2 linked regions of the Rhizobium sp. SSA_523 genome follow. The protein of the gene in region 1 interacts with the protein of each later gene in a pairwise test. Links are inferred from orthologs where the notes say so. Each region holds a gene or a part of one and is shown in the gene's direction. Other genes may lie near its edges.

Region 1 (8,491 bases):
GGAAGGCGATCTCATCGATCACGCCGATAATGGTGGCGATCCGTTCCGACGACCGGCTGATCTCGCCCATGGCCTGGATGGCGTTTGTGACGACCTGGCCGGACCGGCTGGCGAAGGCCTCGGTCTCCGTCACCGAACGGGCGGTGCGTTCGGCATTGCCGGCCGTGGATTTCACCACATCGCCCAATTGCCGCAGCGCCCGGCTCGACTGTTCGAGCGCCGCCGCCTGCTGTTCGGTGCGCCGAGCCAGATCATCGGCCGACACGGCGAGATTGCCGGTGCCGCTATTGATGTCATCGGCCACCATCCGCACATCCGTAAGAGTGGCGCGCAGCCTGCGCACCGCCTGATTGTAGGTCTGCGCCATGGAGACGAAGTCGACCGGGAGATCCTCGCTCATTTCCTGCGCCAGATCGCCGGCTGCGAGCCGTTCCAGCACGCCGGACAGGGCCGACAGGGCATGTTGCTGCTCGGCGGAAATGCGGGCGCGCTCCGCGGCACGCAAGGCCTGCTCAGCGGCGGATGCTTCCCGTGCCGCGCCCGCTTCCTGCTCCAGGCGGACATTCTCCAGAGCCGCATCGCGGAACACGCTGACGGAGCGCACCATGTCGCCAATTTCGTCGCCGCGATCCCGCCCGTCGATCGTGACCGAAAGATCGCCACCCGCCAGACGAGTCATGATTTCGGTCACGCGGCGCAAGGGGCCGCGTAGAGTTTCGACCAGCATCAGGGCACCGATGATCGCCAGGAGCGTGCCGATGACCGTGGCCGCCACCGACAGATTGGCGGAGCGTTCGCTATCCTGCTTGCCGGCTTCCTGTGCCTGCGCCACGAAGGCCTTCAGCGCCATCATGCCGGATGTCAGGGCCTCGCGGGCGGTCGCGGCCGCCGCCTGCTGGTCTTCGGCGCGCAGCAACAATGTCTTCGAGCCTTGCGTCAGCTGCTCGAGGATCGGCTGGAGAGCCGGCGCGAAATCCTGCATCTTCGGGTTCTTCTGGCCAAGCGTGGAGATCTGCGCACTGGCTTTGGCCAGCTGGGCGATATCGTCCAGCAGGGCCTGCCTTGCCTCCGACGTCAGCGCCGTTTGAAGCCGCTCGCCGTGCAGCAGCAGCATGTCGTTGAGGCGCGTCGCCTCCCCAAGGGCGGCGAGCAATTTGCGGTTCGTCTGCAGATCGTCTTCCAGCGTCGCGAAGCGGTCCGCCGCGGTCGAGGTGCTCTTTTCCGTCTCCTTGGCGAAGCCGGAGCGCACCGGCTCCAGCGCGAGAACCAGGCTGCGGATGCGGCCTGCCTTCTCGGCGGCCGGGAGCTTTGCCTGGATCACCGCGTCGAGCTCGGCCACCTGCTGCTTCAACCCGTCCAGCATGCGCACGACCTTGTTGGTCGCCTTGCCTTCCACCTTGGCGAATTCCTTTTGCAGCACCGAGAGATAGGTGGACGCCGCGCGCGGCAGGGCTTCGTCGCTGTCGGCATTCTTGACCGCATCCATCACATTGTCGATGCGACCCGCCATGCTCTTCAGCGCAAAGGCATCGAAGAGCGCACCCTTGGCGAATTTCTCCTTCGCCTCGCCGAGCCTGCGAACCTCTTCCACCTGGGTGCCGACGGCCGATGCGAGACGACGGATCTCCTCCACACTGTCATGCATGCCCTGCCCCGTCGCATCCATGTCGCGATTGATCGCCGACAGGTTCTGCGCCGCCTGCCGGAGGGCGGGCGCCGTCTGCTGGACGGATGCCAGCCGCTGAAGATCCTCCGGCGTCGTGACCAGTCCCTCGAGGCGATCGAGACCGGCATCGAGCGCGTCGATCGCGCCGTAGAGCGTCGTGAGACCCTTGTCGTCCGGACGCGCCAGATAGCCGAACAGCGCCGCCTGCAGCCGCTCGAATTCGCCGATATTATCGATCGTTGCCCGCGTCACGGTCATGTGGCCGTTCAGCATGCGGGCAGTATAGAAGCCGGCAAGCCCCACGCCTGCGATCAGCAGGATCAGCGGCACGACGAACAACAAAACCTTGGTGACGATCCGGCGGCTTTGCAGCAGGCGATCCAGGAACGACATAAATCAACCTCAACGCAAGCCGGCGGCAAGCCGCGCAATGGCATCTGGGGCATCTGGCCGGGCGTTCTTCCCGCTTCATGCGGAGCAGGCGAAGATTGACCGCAAGATCTTGAACTTTGCGTTAATGGGAACAAAGGCGAGCGCCCCGAAGCCCGTGCAGCAATCAATTAGGAGAGGTGGCGGGCGAGAGGCAGGAGGACGACGACGCCGCCGGAAATCGTAAGGCAAACTTACGAAGCGGCTGGTTCTAGCCAGATCAATGCTTTAATACATCATCCAGATGAGGTTGCCGCTCCCTCAGCGGATGAACCATCCGCCCGGGTTGTCGAAGGCCAAGGGGGAGATCAGCAATGAGAGAGCGGTTTGGGGTGGACGCCGGTCACGGGCCTTTCGGCATCCGGCTTTTCTGTCGATTCCAAACGATATCGGCGACGCCTGTCACCCTTCCGTTTCAGCCGGACCGGCCTGAAGGGCCTGGCCAGCCGTGACCAATCTTGGCCGGGCCTGGCCAGCCCTGACTTGCCATGCCTTGCCCTGATCGGCCCTGATCGGCCTTCAAGGGCACGCCGGGGCAAGCCGGCGCGCTCCGGTCGAACCGAATGCCCGCTGATTTGTTGCATACGCGTTTTAAACAAGAAAAGACCTAGGGAATCGGAAATGCCTCTGTCGCAGAATGCCCGCGGCGCCGTAATGATGACACTCGCCATGGGCGTTTTCACCGCCAATGATGCCTTCGTCAAACTGGTGACGCCGGATATGAATGTCGGCCAGATCATGTTCATCCGCGGCAGCATGACCTCGCTGCTTCTCCTGCTGATGGCCGGCTACTACAAGCTTCTCGATCAGTGGCGGCTGATGTTTTCGCCAAAGGTCCTGCTACGCTCCGCTTTCGAGATCGGCGCTGCCATCACCTATATTTCCGCGCTGGCGCATATCGATCTCGCGGTTGCGGCGACCATTCTTCTGTCCTTGCCCCTGGCGGTGACATTCGGTGCCTGGCTGATCTTCAAGGAGGAAGTCGGCTGGCGGCGCTGGGCGGCGATCCTTGTCGGCTTTCTCGGCGTGATCATCGTCTTGCGGCCCAGCCCGGAAGCTTTCCTGCCCGCCTCGCTGCTGGCCGTGGTCACGGTCTTCTTCACCGCCGGACGCGACCTCACGACCCGCCGGATCCCCTTTGGAATTCCGACCCTCATCATCTCGCTCTTTGCCGGGCTGACCAATGCGGTGATCGGCGCAGCCCTCATTCCGGTCATGGGCGGCTGGAGCCCCGTCAGCCTGTCGTCCTTCCTCAGTCTGGCCGTGGCATCCGCACTGATTCTCGCCGGCTACCTGACCATCGTCATCGCCATGCGGTCGGGCGAGATCTCCTTCATCGCGCCTTTCCGCTATACCAGCCTTATCTTTTCCCTCACGCTCGGCTTCTATTTCTTCGGCGAGACGCCGGATGGCACCATGGCGATCGGGGCAAGCCTGATCGTTGCTTCCGGCCTCTATGCCTTCTATCGGGAAAAGCTGCGGGCACGCAGCACGGCCGCCGAGAGCGTGCCGCGCACACCGCACTGACGGCAGGAGCCAGACGCTTGACCAAGCCGCGCATCGTCTATCTGGACAGAACCACGCCACCGCACATCTCCACCCTTGTTCTGGTGGCGGGGCTTGCAGCCCTGACGCTGAACATCTTCCTGCCCTCGCTTGCCGACATGGCCCGCCATTTCGGCACTCCTTACGCGGTCATGCAGCTTGCCGTATCGGCCTATCTGGCCGGGACCGCCGTGCTGCAGCTGGCCATCGGGCCGCTGTCGGACCTGTTCGGCCGGCGCCCCGTGATGCTGACCTGTATCGGTCTCCTGGCGCTCGGTTCGGTCATCTGTCTTCTGGCGCCCAATGTCACCGTCTTCATGATCGGCCGCATTCTGCAGACCGCGATCGTCGCCGGTTTCGTGCTCTCCCGCGCCATCGTCCGGGACATGGTGCCCGCCGATCAGGCGGCATCGATGATCGGCTATGTGACCATGGGTATGTCTCTCGTCCCGATGGTGGCCCCCGCCCTCGGCGGCGTGCTGAACGATGCCTATGGCTGGCAGGCGAATTTCGTCGTGATGCTGGTCTATGCGCTTATCTGCCTCGTGGTGGTGTATCGCGATCTCGGTGAGACGCATCATCACCGCTCGAAAAGCGTTGCAGACCAGTTCAGGGCCTGGCCGGAACTCGTGCGGGCGCCGGCCTTTTGGGGCTTTGCCCTCACCTGTGGCTTCGCCTCCGGCATCTTCTACGCCTTCCTCGGCGGCGCCCCCTTCATCGGCACCGTGATCTACCGGCTGACGCCGGCCATGCTCGGCCTGCAATTCATGCTTCTCGCCCTCGGCTACACGCTCGGCAATTTCATCTCCGGACGCTATGCGAGCCGCATCGGCATCATTCGCATGATCATGTCCGGCAATCTGATCTCGCTTGCCGGCGTCATTCTGGCGCTGCTCCTCCTCCTGCTTGGCTTCGACAGCGCCTTCGCCTTTTTCGGCCCCCTGTCCCTGGTCGGGCTTGGCAACGGCCTCACCCTGCCGAGCGCCAATGCCGGACTGGTCAGCGTCAAGCCGCATCTGGCGGGCTCGGCCTCGGGCCTCGGCGGGGCTCTCTATGTCGGCGGCGGCGCGGCCTGTTCCGTGCTGGCGGGCTGGCTGGTCACCGAGGAGACCGGTGCCCTGCCGGTGCTGTGCCTGATGCTCGCCTCATCCCTGCTCGCCCTTATCTTTTCCGAGATGATCCGCCGCACGCAGGAAAGGCTCTCCCTCGATGACGACACCTAAACCACGCCATCCGCCCGCCGTCATCCTGGCCGGCGGCCAGTCGCGCCGGATGGGTCAGAACAAGGCCGGCGTCATGCTCTCCGGCAGGCCGCTGATCGACCACGTGATCGCCCGGCTCGTGGCGCAGGTCTCCGCCCTGGCGATAAATGCCGCGGAGCCCGTTGCCGTGCCCCCGGGTATGCCGGTGATTGCCGATACCGTGCCCGGCCAGCGCGGTCCCCTCGCCGGCATTCTCACCGCCATGCGCTACGCGGCGGAGACGGATCCGGACGCCTCGCACGTGCTGACCGCGCCGATCGACAGTCCCTTCCTGCCGCTCGACCTGGTGGACAGGCTGGCGGCGGCGGCACATGCCGATGGCGCTAGCGCGATCGCTGCCTCCGCCGGCGCCCTCCATCCCGTCTGCGGTCTCTGGCGCGTCGACCTGGCCGATCGGCTGCAGGCGTTTCTGGAGGGGCCGGAGGAGCCGCGGGTCAAGGCTTTCCTGAAGACCCAGATGATGCGCAGCGTCGACTTTCCGCAGCTCGACACGCCTGCCGGCCCGCTCGACCCTTTCCTGAACCTCAACACGCCGGCCGATCTCGAAAGGGCCGAAACCTTTCTGCGAGTGCTTCCATGACAGCCTCACCACCGAAAATCTTCGGCATTGCCGGCTGGAAGAATTCCGGCAAGACCGGCCTGATGGTCCGCCTTGTCAGCGAACTCACCGCCAGGGGCCTGCGGGTATCCACCATCAAGCATGCCCATCATGATTTCGATATCGACAGGCTGGGAGCCGACAGCTACCGGCACAGAGAGGCTGGTGCCCATGAGGTGGCGCTGGTATCCGGCACGCGGTTTGCCATCATGCACGAATTGCGGGGCGCCCCGGAACCGGCCTTTGGGGAGATCCTGGCGCGCCTGGCGCCGTGCGATCTCGTCTTGATCGAGGGCTATAAGCGCGAGCCGGTGCCGAAGATCGAGGCCCGCCGCCGCAACGCCAGCAAGACCGAACCGCTTGCGCCGACGGATCCGCATATCTGCGCCATTGCCGCCGATCACCCGATCGACGGTGCGACCCTGCCGGTCTTCGATCTGGACGATACGCAAGCCATCGCCGATTTCGTGCTGTCAACGGTCGGGCTTGCCGGCTGAGGGGCGCCTGTCATTGCGTCACCATTTCCAGCGGACCGACAGACGAAAACACCGCCGGACCAGTCCGGCGGTGTCGATCACAGTGTTGGCAGTGCCGGCGCGCCGGACCGGGTGCGGTCCCTCGGCCGATCCGCCATTCGTCAGCGGTTCTGGGCGACCGGCTTGACCAGCGGCGTGATGCGGCGGATCGTGACGCGGCGGTTATCCTGCGAGGCGGCTTCGGTCCGCACCTTCAGATACCGTTCGCCATAGCCCTGGGTAGCCAGGTTTTCAGGCGGAATGCCGTAGGCATCGGCCAGCACGACGGCCACCGATTCCGCCCGCCGGTCGGAAAGCACGAGGTTGCTGTCGTCCGAGCCCACCGCATCGGTATGGCCTTCGATCAGGAAGGTTTCGCTCGGATCCTTGTCGAGCACCGCCTTCATGGCCTCGGCCACCTTGCGCATGGAGCGCGCCTGGTTCATCGGGATTTCCGCGCTGCCGGTGGCAAAGGTGATGGTATCGAGGTCGATACGCCGGACCTTGTCGCGAATGCGGGCCGAATAGCGCACTTCATCGAGCGAGTAGACCCGTTCGACACGTTCGACCGGCGGCTGTTCGAGAAACTCGTAATAGTCGCGGTCCGGATCGCTGGACGTATCGATGATATATTCGCTCACCGGCACCGTCAGCCGCATCGGCGGCAGGTCGATGCCCGGATCGCGCCAGACATAATCGGGATCGCGCTGCTCATCCATGAGTTCCGGTGCGTAATAGAGCACGTATTCGCGGCCGTCCCGGCCAATGCGCGAACGCTGGACGATATCGCCGTAGCGGTTGCGGATGGTGACGATGCGAATGCCATTGTCACGCTCGATCAGTTCGCGCGTCCGGCCACCGCCAAGGCGCTCATATTCCGGCTCGTAGCCGTCATCGTAGAAGCGACGGCTGTCGTCATGGCGCACGAAGGTGCGGTTGTCGATCGAGATGATCACGCGGCCGTCACGCTGCGGCTCCCGCTCGTCAATGCCACGCTGGCGCTCGTAACGCGGACGTTCGCTCAGACGCTCGCCCCGCTCTTCCGTCACCGGTTCGATGCGGATTCGGGCAGCAGGCTGGCCGCTGATGGTCGCCTGCGCTTCGGCATCGCTGGTTGGCGGGGCCGCGGGTGCGGCGGCCGGAGCCACCGGAGCGGCCTGCTGCGCGCCAGCTGCCGGAGCACCGGCTGCGCCTGGGGTGGGAGCCCCGGGTGCTGCGCCCGGCGCAGGAGCTGCAGCAGGAGCTGGCGCGGCGCCGGCGGCAGGTGCCTCCTTGGCGCTATCGAGGACGGCTGCACCGTTTTTCACCGGCAGGATTACGGGCTGATTGCTGGATGCCGGATCCTCGGCGATCTGCCGCGCCCGCTCGATTTCCTCGGGCGTTGTGGGAGCAGCGGCGGTCGGCGCGGCCTCGGCGCCGGGTGCCGAAGGAGCAGCGGGTGCTGCCTCAGGCGCAGCGGGTGCTGCCTCAGGTGCGGCGGGTGCTGCCTCAGGTGCGGCGGGTGCCGCCTCAGGTGCAGCGGGTGCCGCCTCAGGTGCAGCGGGTGCTGCCTCAGGTGCGGCTGGAGCTGCCGGGCTCTCGCTCGGGGTGGGGGCAACCTCAGAGCTGGGCGCAGGGGCTTCAGGAGCTGGCTGGTCGGCAGGTCGTTCGGCAGGCTGTTCGGCTGCGGGCGGCGCTTCGGGTGCCGGTTGCTCGGACCGCGGCTGTTCAGCCGGCGGTGCCTCCGGGGCGGGCTGTTCGGCAGGCTGTTCGGCGGCCGGCGGCGCTTCGGGTGCCGGTTGCTCGGACCGAGGCTCTTCAGCCGGCGGCGCTTCCCGGGCGGGTTGCTCGGCAGGGCGTTCGGCAGGCTGTTCGGCGGCCGGCGGCGCTTCGGGAGCGGGTTGCTCCGACCGAGGCTCTTCAGCCGGCGGCGCTTCCGGGGCGGGTTGCTCGGCAGGGCGTTCGGCGGACGGCTCGGCAGCCGGCGGCGCTTCAGGGGCAGGCTGTTCCGGCGGCGCCTCAGGGGCAGGCTGTTCCGGCGGCGCCTCAGGGGCAGGCTGTTCCGGCGGCGCCTCTTCCCGTCTCGGCTCATCTCCCTGCGGCGGCACGATGACCTGCGCCTGCACGCGGACCAGGGACTGTCCCGGCATGACCGGTGCCGCTGGCACGGGTGTCAGCGCCAGAGCGGGTTGCGCCAAAAGGCTGAGGGACATCAGCGGCAATGCGACGCTGGCGAGGAGTCCGTTTCGCTTGGACATGATTTCTCCCTGTTTCTGGTTGGCCTGCCATTCATGTTTGCCGGCCGAGCCATCTTCAAATTGGTCGAGGCGATCGGCTTCGCTAACGCAGAGCCTGGCCTCCGGTTCCGTCGCACAGGAAAGCGCAACCGCGATGAACCGCATGTGAACCCGGTTGGCAGCAGCTGTTCATAATGAGTGCTAAGCAATTGTTTTTCATTGGGAAAACCTGCTGTAAGCAGCTAGTGTTAAGCCTCGGT
Region 2 (8,426 bases), 200 kb from region 1 along the record:
CCGTGGCCACGGTCGACAAGAGCGGCAATGACGGCGAAGGCAAGCCGGTCGCCGGCCTGCCGGCCGCGCCCAATCTGCTTCCGGAAGTCTTCCGCACCGATACCGGCATGGAAGCGCTGCCTGTCAACCTCGGCAATGACGGCTATGTCTGGTTCGACGTCCGCGAAGTGATCCCCGAGCGCGATCGCGCCCTCTCGGAAGTGCATGACAAGGCTGTGGCCGACTGGACGAGCGAGCAGCAGCGCACTGCGCTGGCGGCCAAGGCCGAAGAATTGAAGGCGCGTCTCGACAAGGGCGAAACCCTGGCCGCCATTGCCGGCGAGCTTGGTCTGACGGTTGAAACCAAGGCCGGTCTGCGACGCCAGGCCTCGGATGCGATCTTTGGAGCCGAAGCGATCCGTGCGGCCTTTGCCGGCCCTGCCGGCCTGCATGCCACCGCTCTTGGGGCGGATGGCGAGACACAGCTTTTGATGACGGTCACGGCCGTCAACGAACAGCCCTCCGATGCCTTGTCCGGCAATGACCAGGAAATCGAGCAGATTGCCCGCGCCAGCGGCGACGATATGCTGGACCAGGTGGTCAACCAATTGCAGAAGAGCTACGGCGTGTCCATCAACCAGGCGCTGGCCGAACAGGCCATGGTACGCTGACGCGCTTCGGGAGGAGCACCATGCCGGATCTGAAACCCTTCATCGCAAAGGCCGCCAATGGCGAGGCCCTGTCGCGGGAGGAAGCGCGCGCGGCCTTCGACATTCTGATGTCGGGCGAAGCCACGCCCTCGCAGATCGGCGGCTTCCTGATGGCATTGCGCGTGCGCGGAGAGACTGTCGAGGAGATCGCCGGCGCCGTATCCACCATGCGTGCAAAGATGCTGCCCGTCTCGACCTCGGCCGATGTAATCGACATTGTCGGCACAGGCGGCGACGGTCTCGGCACCTACAATATCTCGACGCTGGCGGCCATCATCGTCGCCGGCGCGGGCGTGAAGGTGGCCAAGCACGGCAATCGCGCCCTCAGCTCCAAATCCGGCACGGCGGACGCGCTGACGGCGCTTGGCGTGAAGCTGGATATCGCACCCGATCATATCGCCCGATGCGTGGATGAAGCCGGAATCGGTTTCATGTTCGCCCAGGTGCATCACGCGGCCATGCGCCATGTCGGTCCAAGCCGGGTGGAACTGGGCACGCGCACCATTTTCAACCTGCTCGGCCCGCTCTCCAATCCGGCCGGCGCGCGACGCCAATTGCTCGGCGTCTTCTCGCCGCGCTGGCTGCAGCCGATTGCAGAGGTCATGCGCGATCTCGGCTCCGAGACCATCTGGGTCGTGCACGGCGAAGGCATGGACGAGATCACCACCACCGGCACCACCCATGTCGCGGCGCTGGAAAATGGAAGCATTCGCAATTTCGAACTCTCGCCGGAAGATTTCGGCGTGCCGCGTGCCACGATCGACGAGTTGAAGGGTGGAGACGGCGAAGCCAATGCCCGCGCGCTGCGTGATGTCCTGTCGGGTGCCCGCAACGCCTATCGCGATATTGCGCTCTGCAATGCGGCGGCCTCGCTGGTCGTCGCCGGCAAGGCGGCGGATGTGCTGGAAGGCATGATCCTCGCCACCCAGTCGCTCGACAGCGGCAATGCCGCCGCCGTTCTCGACCGGCTTGTGGCAGTATCCAACGAGCCCAGCTGAGGAGGCCCTGCGCGATCCATGAGCGACATTCTGAAAAAGATCGAGGCCTACAAGCTGCAGGAAATTGCGGCCGCCAAAGCCGTGACCTCGCTTGCCGATCTCAAGGCCATGGCGGCGGACCAGGAGGCTCCGCGGGGTTTCTTCAAGGCGCTGCAGGCCAGGCGGCAGAGTGGCGGGTTCGGGCTGATCGCGGAAATCAAGAAGGCCAGCCCCTCGAAGGGTCTGATCCGCGAGGATTTCGATCCCCCTGCGCTTGCCAGAGCCTATGAGGAGGGCGGAGCCACCTGTCTTTCCGTGCTGACCGATGCTCCGAGCTTTCAGGGCGCGCCGGAATTCCTGCAGGCGGCGCGACAGGCCGCATCGCTTCCGGCGCTGCGCAAGGATTTCTTGTACGACACCTACCAGGTGCATGAGGCGCGCGCCTGGGGTGCCGATTGCATTCTGCTGATCATGGCCTCGCTGTCGGATGATCTGGCGAAACGGCTTGAAGACGAAGCGCTGGCGCTGGGCATGGATGTGCTGGTGGAAGTGCATGACGCCTTGGAGATGGAGCGCGCGCTCGCGCTGTCCTCGCCGCTCATCGGGATCAACAATCGCAACCTGCGCACATTCGAGCTAGATCTGGCGGTGAGCGAGCAACTGGCGCCCATGGTGCCGGAAGACCGGCTGCTGGTGGGCGAAAGCGGCATTTTCACACATGCGGATTGCCTGCGGCTGAAGGCCTGCGGCATCTCCACCTTCCTCGTCGGCGAAAGCCTGATGCGAAAGGCGGATGTCGCCGCCGCGACGCGCGATCTGCTGCATGGCGACGCTTCCAGCCAGGCGGCCGAGTGATGGCGGGCGCAGAAGGCTTGACCCATATCGACCAGGCCGGTGAGGCTCATATGGTCGATGTGGCGGACAAATCGGACACGGTGCGCATCGCCACTGCCGAAGGTTTCGTGCGCATGCAGCCTGAGACGCTGGCGCTGATCCGGGCCGGCAATGCCAAGAAGGGCGATGTGATTGGGACGGCACGACTCGCCGGCATCATGGCCGCCAAGCAGACGTCCTCACTGATCCCGCTCTGCCATCCTTTGATGTTGAGCAAGGTGACTGTCGATATTTCCGAGGATGAGGCCCTGCCGGGTCTGCATGTCCAGGCGCTCGTGAAGCTCACCGGCAAGACGGGTGTCGAGATGGAAGCGCTGACGGCTGTCTCCATCGCCTGCCTGACGATCTACGACATGGCAAAGGCCGTCGACAAGGGCATGGAGATCGGCCAGATCCGGCTGGTGTCGAAGAGCGGTGGCAAGTCCGGGGACTGGCGCCGCGAAGAGGAATGATGTGATGGCAGGGCCGCTCCTTCCCGTTTCAGAGGCCCTGAGCCGCCTCTTGTCGCGAGCGCGGGCCGTAGACGAGGCCGAATGGGTCGACCTCGCGCAGGCCGACGGGCGCGTCCTGGCTCAGGATCTGGCCGCACGTCTCACCCAGCCACCCTTCAATGCCTCGGCCATGGATGGCTACGCGCTGCGCGCTGAGGATGCTCCGGCAATCGGCGCGGAGCTTCGCGTGATCGGCGAGGCCGCGGCCGGGCACGCCTTTGGCGGACAGGTCGGCCAAGGCGAAGCCGTGCGCATCTTCACCGGCGCGCCGGTGCCGGAGGGCGCCGATGCGGTGCTCATCCAGGAAGATGCCGAAGTGCTGCAAGACGGGCGCATCCGCACCGCCTTTGCCGTGACCAAAGGCCGGCATATCCGGCCGAAAGGCCAGGATTTCGCGCTGGACGAGACCGTCCTTCCGGCCGGAACCCTGCTCGATCATGCACATGTCACCGTTGCGGCGGCAATGAACCATCCGAGGCTTTCGGTGCTGCGCCGCCCGCGCGTGGCGCTGATTGCCACCGGCGACGAATTGATCGCACCGGGACAGACGCCGCGCGCCGACCAGATCATCGCCTCCAATACATTCGGGGTCGCGGCACTGATCAAGGCCGCCGGCGCCGAGGTGATCGATCTCGGCATCGTGCCCGACGATAGCGGGCTGATCGAGGCTGCCATAGATCAGGCGCGCGCCTTGAGGGCCGATGTGCTTGTCACGCTTGGCGGCGCCTCGGTTGGCGATCACGATCTTGTCCAGGCCAGCCTGAAGGCGAAGGGCATGGAGCTGGATTTCTGGCGCATTGCCATGCGGCCGGGCAAGCCTTTGATGGTGGGGTCGCTGGACGGCATGCAGGTGCTTGGCCTGCCTGGGAATCCGGTTGCCAGCCTTGTCTGCAGCCTGCTCTTCCTGGAGCCGCTGCTGTGTCTCCTGGCGCAACGACCCCTCCCCAGCCGGCCCGCAACGGCAATCACCGAAACCACGCTGGCGCAGAATGATCAGCGACAGGATTATCTGCGCGCGACCCTGCGCCGCGATGTCGAGGGAAGGCTGCAGGCCGTAAGTTTCGGCAAGCAGGACAGTTCGATGATGAAGATCTTCGCCAGATCCGATGCCCTGATCATCCGGCCGCCTTTTGCGCCGGAGCTGCCGGCCGGCTCCCCCTGCCCCATCCTGCTGCTGCGTCCCTTCGTCGGGTGAACCGTCGCGCCTCGCGGCGCGTAGCCCCGGCATAGACACCGGTTCGGTCGCCGGTTGATCCCCGGTCGATCCCTGGTCGAACCTTGCCTGACCGGTCTTCGACCAGTCGTCGATCCTTGCTTTTGTGAATGGAGTTCGCCGTGCCCTCGTCTTCCCCTTCGCCCGTCATTCTTTGGTTCCGCAAGGATCTTCGGCTGGACGACAATGGCGCGGTCACCGCTGCGGTGGAAAGCGAAGCGCCGGTCATCTGCATCTATATCCGCGAACCGGCCACCGGATCGATCGGTCCCTTGGGCGGCGCGCAGGAATGGTGGCTGCACCATTCGCTGGAGGCGCTCTCCGCAAGACTTGCCGAGGCGGGCAACCGGCTGATCTTGCGGACCGGCGAGGCAGGCGAGGTCCTGCGCCAGCTTGCGGCGGAGACGGGTGCGCAGGCGCTCTTTCTCAACCGGCTCTACGAGCGCGATGCCGAGGATGCCGAGCTCCTCAAATCCGTCCAGGAGGCTGGCCTTGAGATCCGCCGCTTCAAGGGCCAACTGCTGCATGACCCGCAGACCATGCGCACCGGCACCGGCGGCGCCTACCGCGTCTACACGCCCTTTTGGCGGGCTCTTGAACGCGAAGGCGAGCCGCGCGACCCGATGGATGCGCCCGAGCGCATACCGCCGCCCGGTGGCGACCTGTCATCCGAAGACCTGGCCGGTTGGAACCTGCGGCCCCAAACGCCGGATTGGGCGGTGGAATTTCCGGACCACTGGCAACCGGGCGAGAATGGCGCACGGCAGAGGCTCGAGCGTTTTATCGAGGAGGCCATCGGCAGCTACAAGAAAGCGCGGGATTTTCCCGGTCTGGAAGATACGACCTCCCAGCTCTCCCCGCACCTCGCCTTTGGCGAGATCACGCCCGCCCGCGTCTGGCAGGCGACGCAGGGCCTGCAGGCGACCGAAAATCTCATTCATTTCCGCAAGGAACTGGTCTGGCGTGAGTTCTGCTATCATCTGCTGGTGGAGTTTCCGAAGCTTGGCAGCGCCAACTGGAACAGCCGCTTCGATGCGTTTGTGTGGCAGGACGCCCCCTCGCATTTCGACGCCTGGACGAAAGGCATGACGGGCTACCCGATCGTCGATGCGGGCATGCGCCAGCTATGGCGGCATGGCTATATGCATAACCGGGTCCGGATGATCACCGCCTCCTTCCTGATCAAGGATCTGATGATCGACTGGCGGAAGGGAGAGGCCTGGTTTCGCGACACGCTTGTGGATGCCGATCCTGCATCCAATGCCGCCAACTGGCAGTGGGTTGCCGGATCCGGCGCCGATGCCTCACCCTTCTTCCGCATCTTCAACCCTATTCTGCAGGGCGAGAAATTCGATCCCGACGGCGATTATGTCCGGCGCTTCATTCCAGAACTCGGCCGGCTGCCGAAGAAATACATCCACAAGCCCTTTGCGGCGCCGGACCAGGTCTTGTCGACGGCAGGTGTAAGGCTCGGCGAGACCTATCCCAAGCCCATAGTCGATCATGGCGCGGCACGCGACCGCGCGCTGCAGGCCTATGGCCGGGTGAAGAACCAGGCCGGGGCGCAAGGCGAACAAGGCGGCGCGAAAGGCGCGGGGCACTGAAGCGCAAGGCCAATCAAGCGCATGCGTGGCCCATGCAATCCGCCACCGCATCCGTCAGCCGGTCGATGTCCCGGCGGGCCTTTGGCAGATTGCTGATCGCCTCATGCTCGGCATCGACGAGATTCGTCATGTGGCTGAACATGTCGCGATAGGCGCTGCGTTCCAGAACCGGTATCGGCAGGAAGGGAACGCTCCGCCTCTCGACGATCTGCCGGGCGAAGCGTACCGCATTGGTCACGACCATGGGGCTGACACGCGTCAGCACCAGGGAGGTCTTGATCGGCGCCCGCTGATTGTCTGCAACCGTCTGGATGAGCTCGATCGTATGCAGCGCGCCACGCGCATCCATGACGGAGCCCTGCATGGGAACGAGGACGAGATCCGACATGGCGAAGGACAGCGCGTTCATGATGCTCGAGGCGCCGGAAAGGTCGATGATCAGGTAATCGACCTGGGAGCGCTGCGCCTTGATCTGCGCTGCCATGCGCCTGGCATCCGATACGCGCAGCGCCGTGGCGTGACGTGATACCGCGCCGACGGCCCAGTCATAGAGCGGGAATAGAGGATCGCAATCGAGCAGCGTCACCCGGTATCCCCGCGCGCAGAGGCCCGAGCACAACAGGGCGGCGCTGGTCGTCTTGCCCGAACCGCCCTTGGCATTGCCAAAACTGATGATTTTCATTGGCTGGCATTCACTCAACTGAGGACAGGCGATCGGCGGGATCTTGCGCGGACGGCACGTGCGGCGCCGGCCGCAGCAGCGGTGCGAGGCCGTCTCGTCGCCGCGACTTCGGCAATGCCGTCACCGGCAGGCGCGGCATCGACGGAGTTTTCCAGAAGAGGAGCTTTAGCGAGAGCCGGGCGCTTCTGGCGATCGGCAAGAGCGAGGCTGCGATGCCGCGCCGCCAAAGCCGCCAGACGTGCAATCATCTCGGCATCGACGAGATCCTCGTCCGAAAAACCCAAAAGCGCCGCCTTGACGATCCGCTTGCTGCTGGCTTTGCTGCCGGACGTGTCGCCATTCTCCTCGATATGGCGCTGAAGATCGTCGTCACTCAGGTTCTGCCTGATGCCTTCAAGAATGATGGAGTATAAATTCCTGTGTTTTTTACTCATATTGTCCGCCCTCTCCTAATGTCTAACTGAAATCTATGTAATAATTCTGTCACATTCAACGGCGGTAAGCATAGTCCTAAAAGACTATGAGAATGTATATTATAAAAGCTGCACGTGTCGTCTATCCTGTTGATTTTGCAAGCACCACCCTGTCGCCCTGATACGAATCGAGCCGCAAGGCGAAAAGTCTTTCGCCGGATAAGCGGTTGTCGAGAGATTGTGTCGCGAATCACCTTGATGTCCGGATGTCTCGCTGGCGCCGCAATTTGACGCCGCAATGATCCGGTGATGGTGCCGCCGCACGGGCGCCGAAACGCAATCTGCCCGGGCCTCCTGAGAGAGGTCCGGGCAGATTTCAGGATCAACCTGTCGCCTTGGTGGCGTCAGACGAGACGGCTCTGTTCCAATGCTGCCTCGATGAAGCTTGCGAAGAGCGGATGGGGATCGAGCGGACGGCTCTTCAGTTCCGGGTGATATTGCACGCCGATGAACCAGGGATGGTCCGGATATTCGACCGTCTCCGGCAGCAGCCCGTCCGGCGACATGCCGGAGAAGACCAGGCCACAGCTTTCCAGCCGATCCTTGTACTGGACATTCACCTCGTAGCGATGGCGATGGCGCTCGGAAATATCCGTCGAGCCATAGATATCGGCAATCTTGGTTTCCCGCTTCAGGGCCGCCTTATAGGCTCCGAGCCGCATGGTGCCGCCCAGGTCGCCCGCTGCAGAGCGTTTCTGCAACTCGTTGCCCTTCACCCATTCCGTCATCAGGCCCACGACGGGTTCCTTGGACGGGCCGAACTCCGTCGAGGACGCATCCTCGATGCCGGCCAGATTGCGGGCTGCTTCCAGAACGGCCATCTGCATGCCGAAACAGATGCCGAAATAAGGCACCTTGCGTTCACGCGCGAAACGGGCGGCATTGATCTTGCCCTGCGCGCCGCGCTCGCCGAAGCCGCCGGGAACCAGGATCCCGTGGACCTTTTCGAGATAGGGCGCCGGATCTTCCTTTTCGAAGACTTCGGACTCGATCCATTCCAGCTTGACCTTGACCTGATTGGCGATGCCGCCGTGATGCAGGGCTTCGATCAGCGACTTATAAGCATCCTTCAAGCCGGTATATTTGCCGACAACGGCAATGGTAACCTCGCCTTCCGGCGTGCGGATGCGGTTGCAGACCTCTTCCCAGGCCTCCAGACGCGGCTTGGGCGCCGGTTCGATCCCGAAGGCGGCAAGCACTTCCGAATCGAGCCCTTCCTTGTGGTAAGCCATCGGCACGTCGTAGATATTCGCCACATCCAGAGCCTGGATGACGGCGGAAGGACGCACATTGCAGAACAGCGAGAGCTTGCGGCGCTCCGCTTCCGGTATTTCGCGATCGGCACGGACGAGGAGAATGTCCGGCGCAATACCGAGCGCCTGCAGTTCCTTGACCGAATGCTG

Evidence for each region.
Region 2: the proteins of mobA (region 1) and QTJ18_RS13080 interact in binary tests that used the Escherichia coli proteins (3 or more experiments, as listed by UniProt). The link is inferred for Rhizobium sp. SSA_523 from one-to-one orthologs.

The regions. Positions count from the first base shown.
Region 1 is NZ_CP129382.1:1,169,083-1,177,573, forward strand. Bases 3,667-6,665 are described here. They hold mobA (molybdenum cofactor guanylyltransferase MobA), read left to right. Parts: upstream 3,667-4,849; coding sequence 4,850-5,482; downstream 5,483-6,665. Other genes in these bases: QTJ18_RS13975 (multidrug effflux MFS transporter), read left to right, coding at 3,667-4,863; mobB (molybdopterin-guanine dinucleotide biosynthesis protein B), read left to right, coding at 5,479-5,997; QTJ18_RS13990 (OmpA family protein), read right to left, coding at 6,138-6,665. In the rest of the region: QTJ18_RS13965 (methyl-accepting chemotaxis protein), read right to left, coding at 1-2,059; QTJ18_RS13970 (DMT family transporter), read left to right, coding at 2,717-3,622; more of QTJ18_RS13975, read left to right, coding at 3,640-3,666; more of QTJ18_RS13990, read right to left, coding at 6,666-8,252. UniProt on the Escherichia coli protein: Transfers a GMP moiety from GTP to Mo-molybdopterin (Mo-MPT) cofactor (Moco or molybdenum cofactor) to form Mo-molybdopterin guanine dinucleotide (Mo-MGD) cofactor.
Region 2 is NZ_CP129382.1:966,084-974,509, forward strand. Bases 2,198-5,131 are described here. They hold QTJ18_RS13080 (molybdopterin molybdotransferase MoeA), read left to right. Parts: upstream 2,198-3,016; coding sequence 3,017-4,246; downstream 4,247-5,131. Other genes in these bases: trpC (indole-3-glycerol phosphate synthase TrpC), read left to right, coding at 2,198-2,521; moaC (cyclic pyranopterin monophosphate synthase MoaC), read left to right, coding at 2,521-3,012; QTJ18_RS13085 (cryptochrome/photolyase family protein), read left to right, coding at 4,387-5,131. Outside these bases: QTJ18_RS13060 (peptidylprolyl isomerase), read left to right, coding at 1-650; trpD (anthranilate phosphoribosyltransferase), read left to right, coding at 671-1,687; more of trpC, read left to right, coding at 1,706-2,197; more of QTJ18_RS13085, read left to right, coding at 5,132-5,868; QTJ18_RS13090 (ParA family protein), read right to left, coding at 5,882-6,550; QTJ18_RS13095 (hypothetical protein), read right to left, coding at 6,565-6,984; pyrG (CTP synthase), read right to left, coding at 7,368-8,426. UniProt on the Escherichia coli protein: Catalyzes the insertion of molybdate into adenylated molybdopterin with the concomitant release of AMP.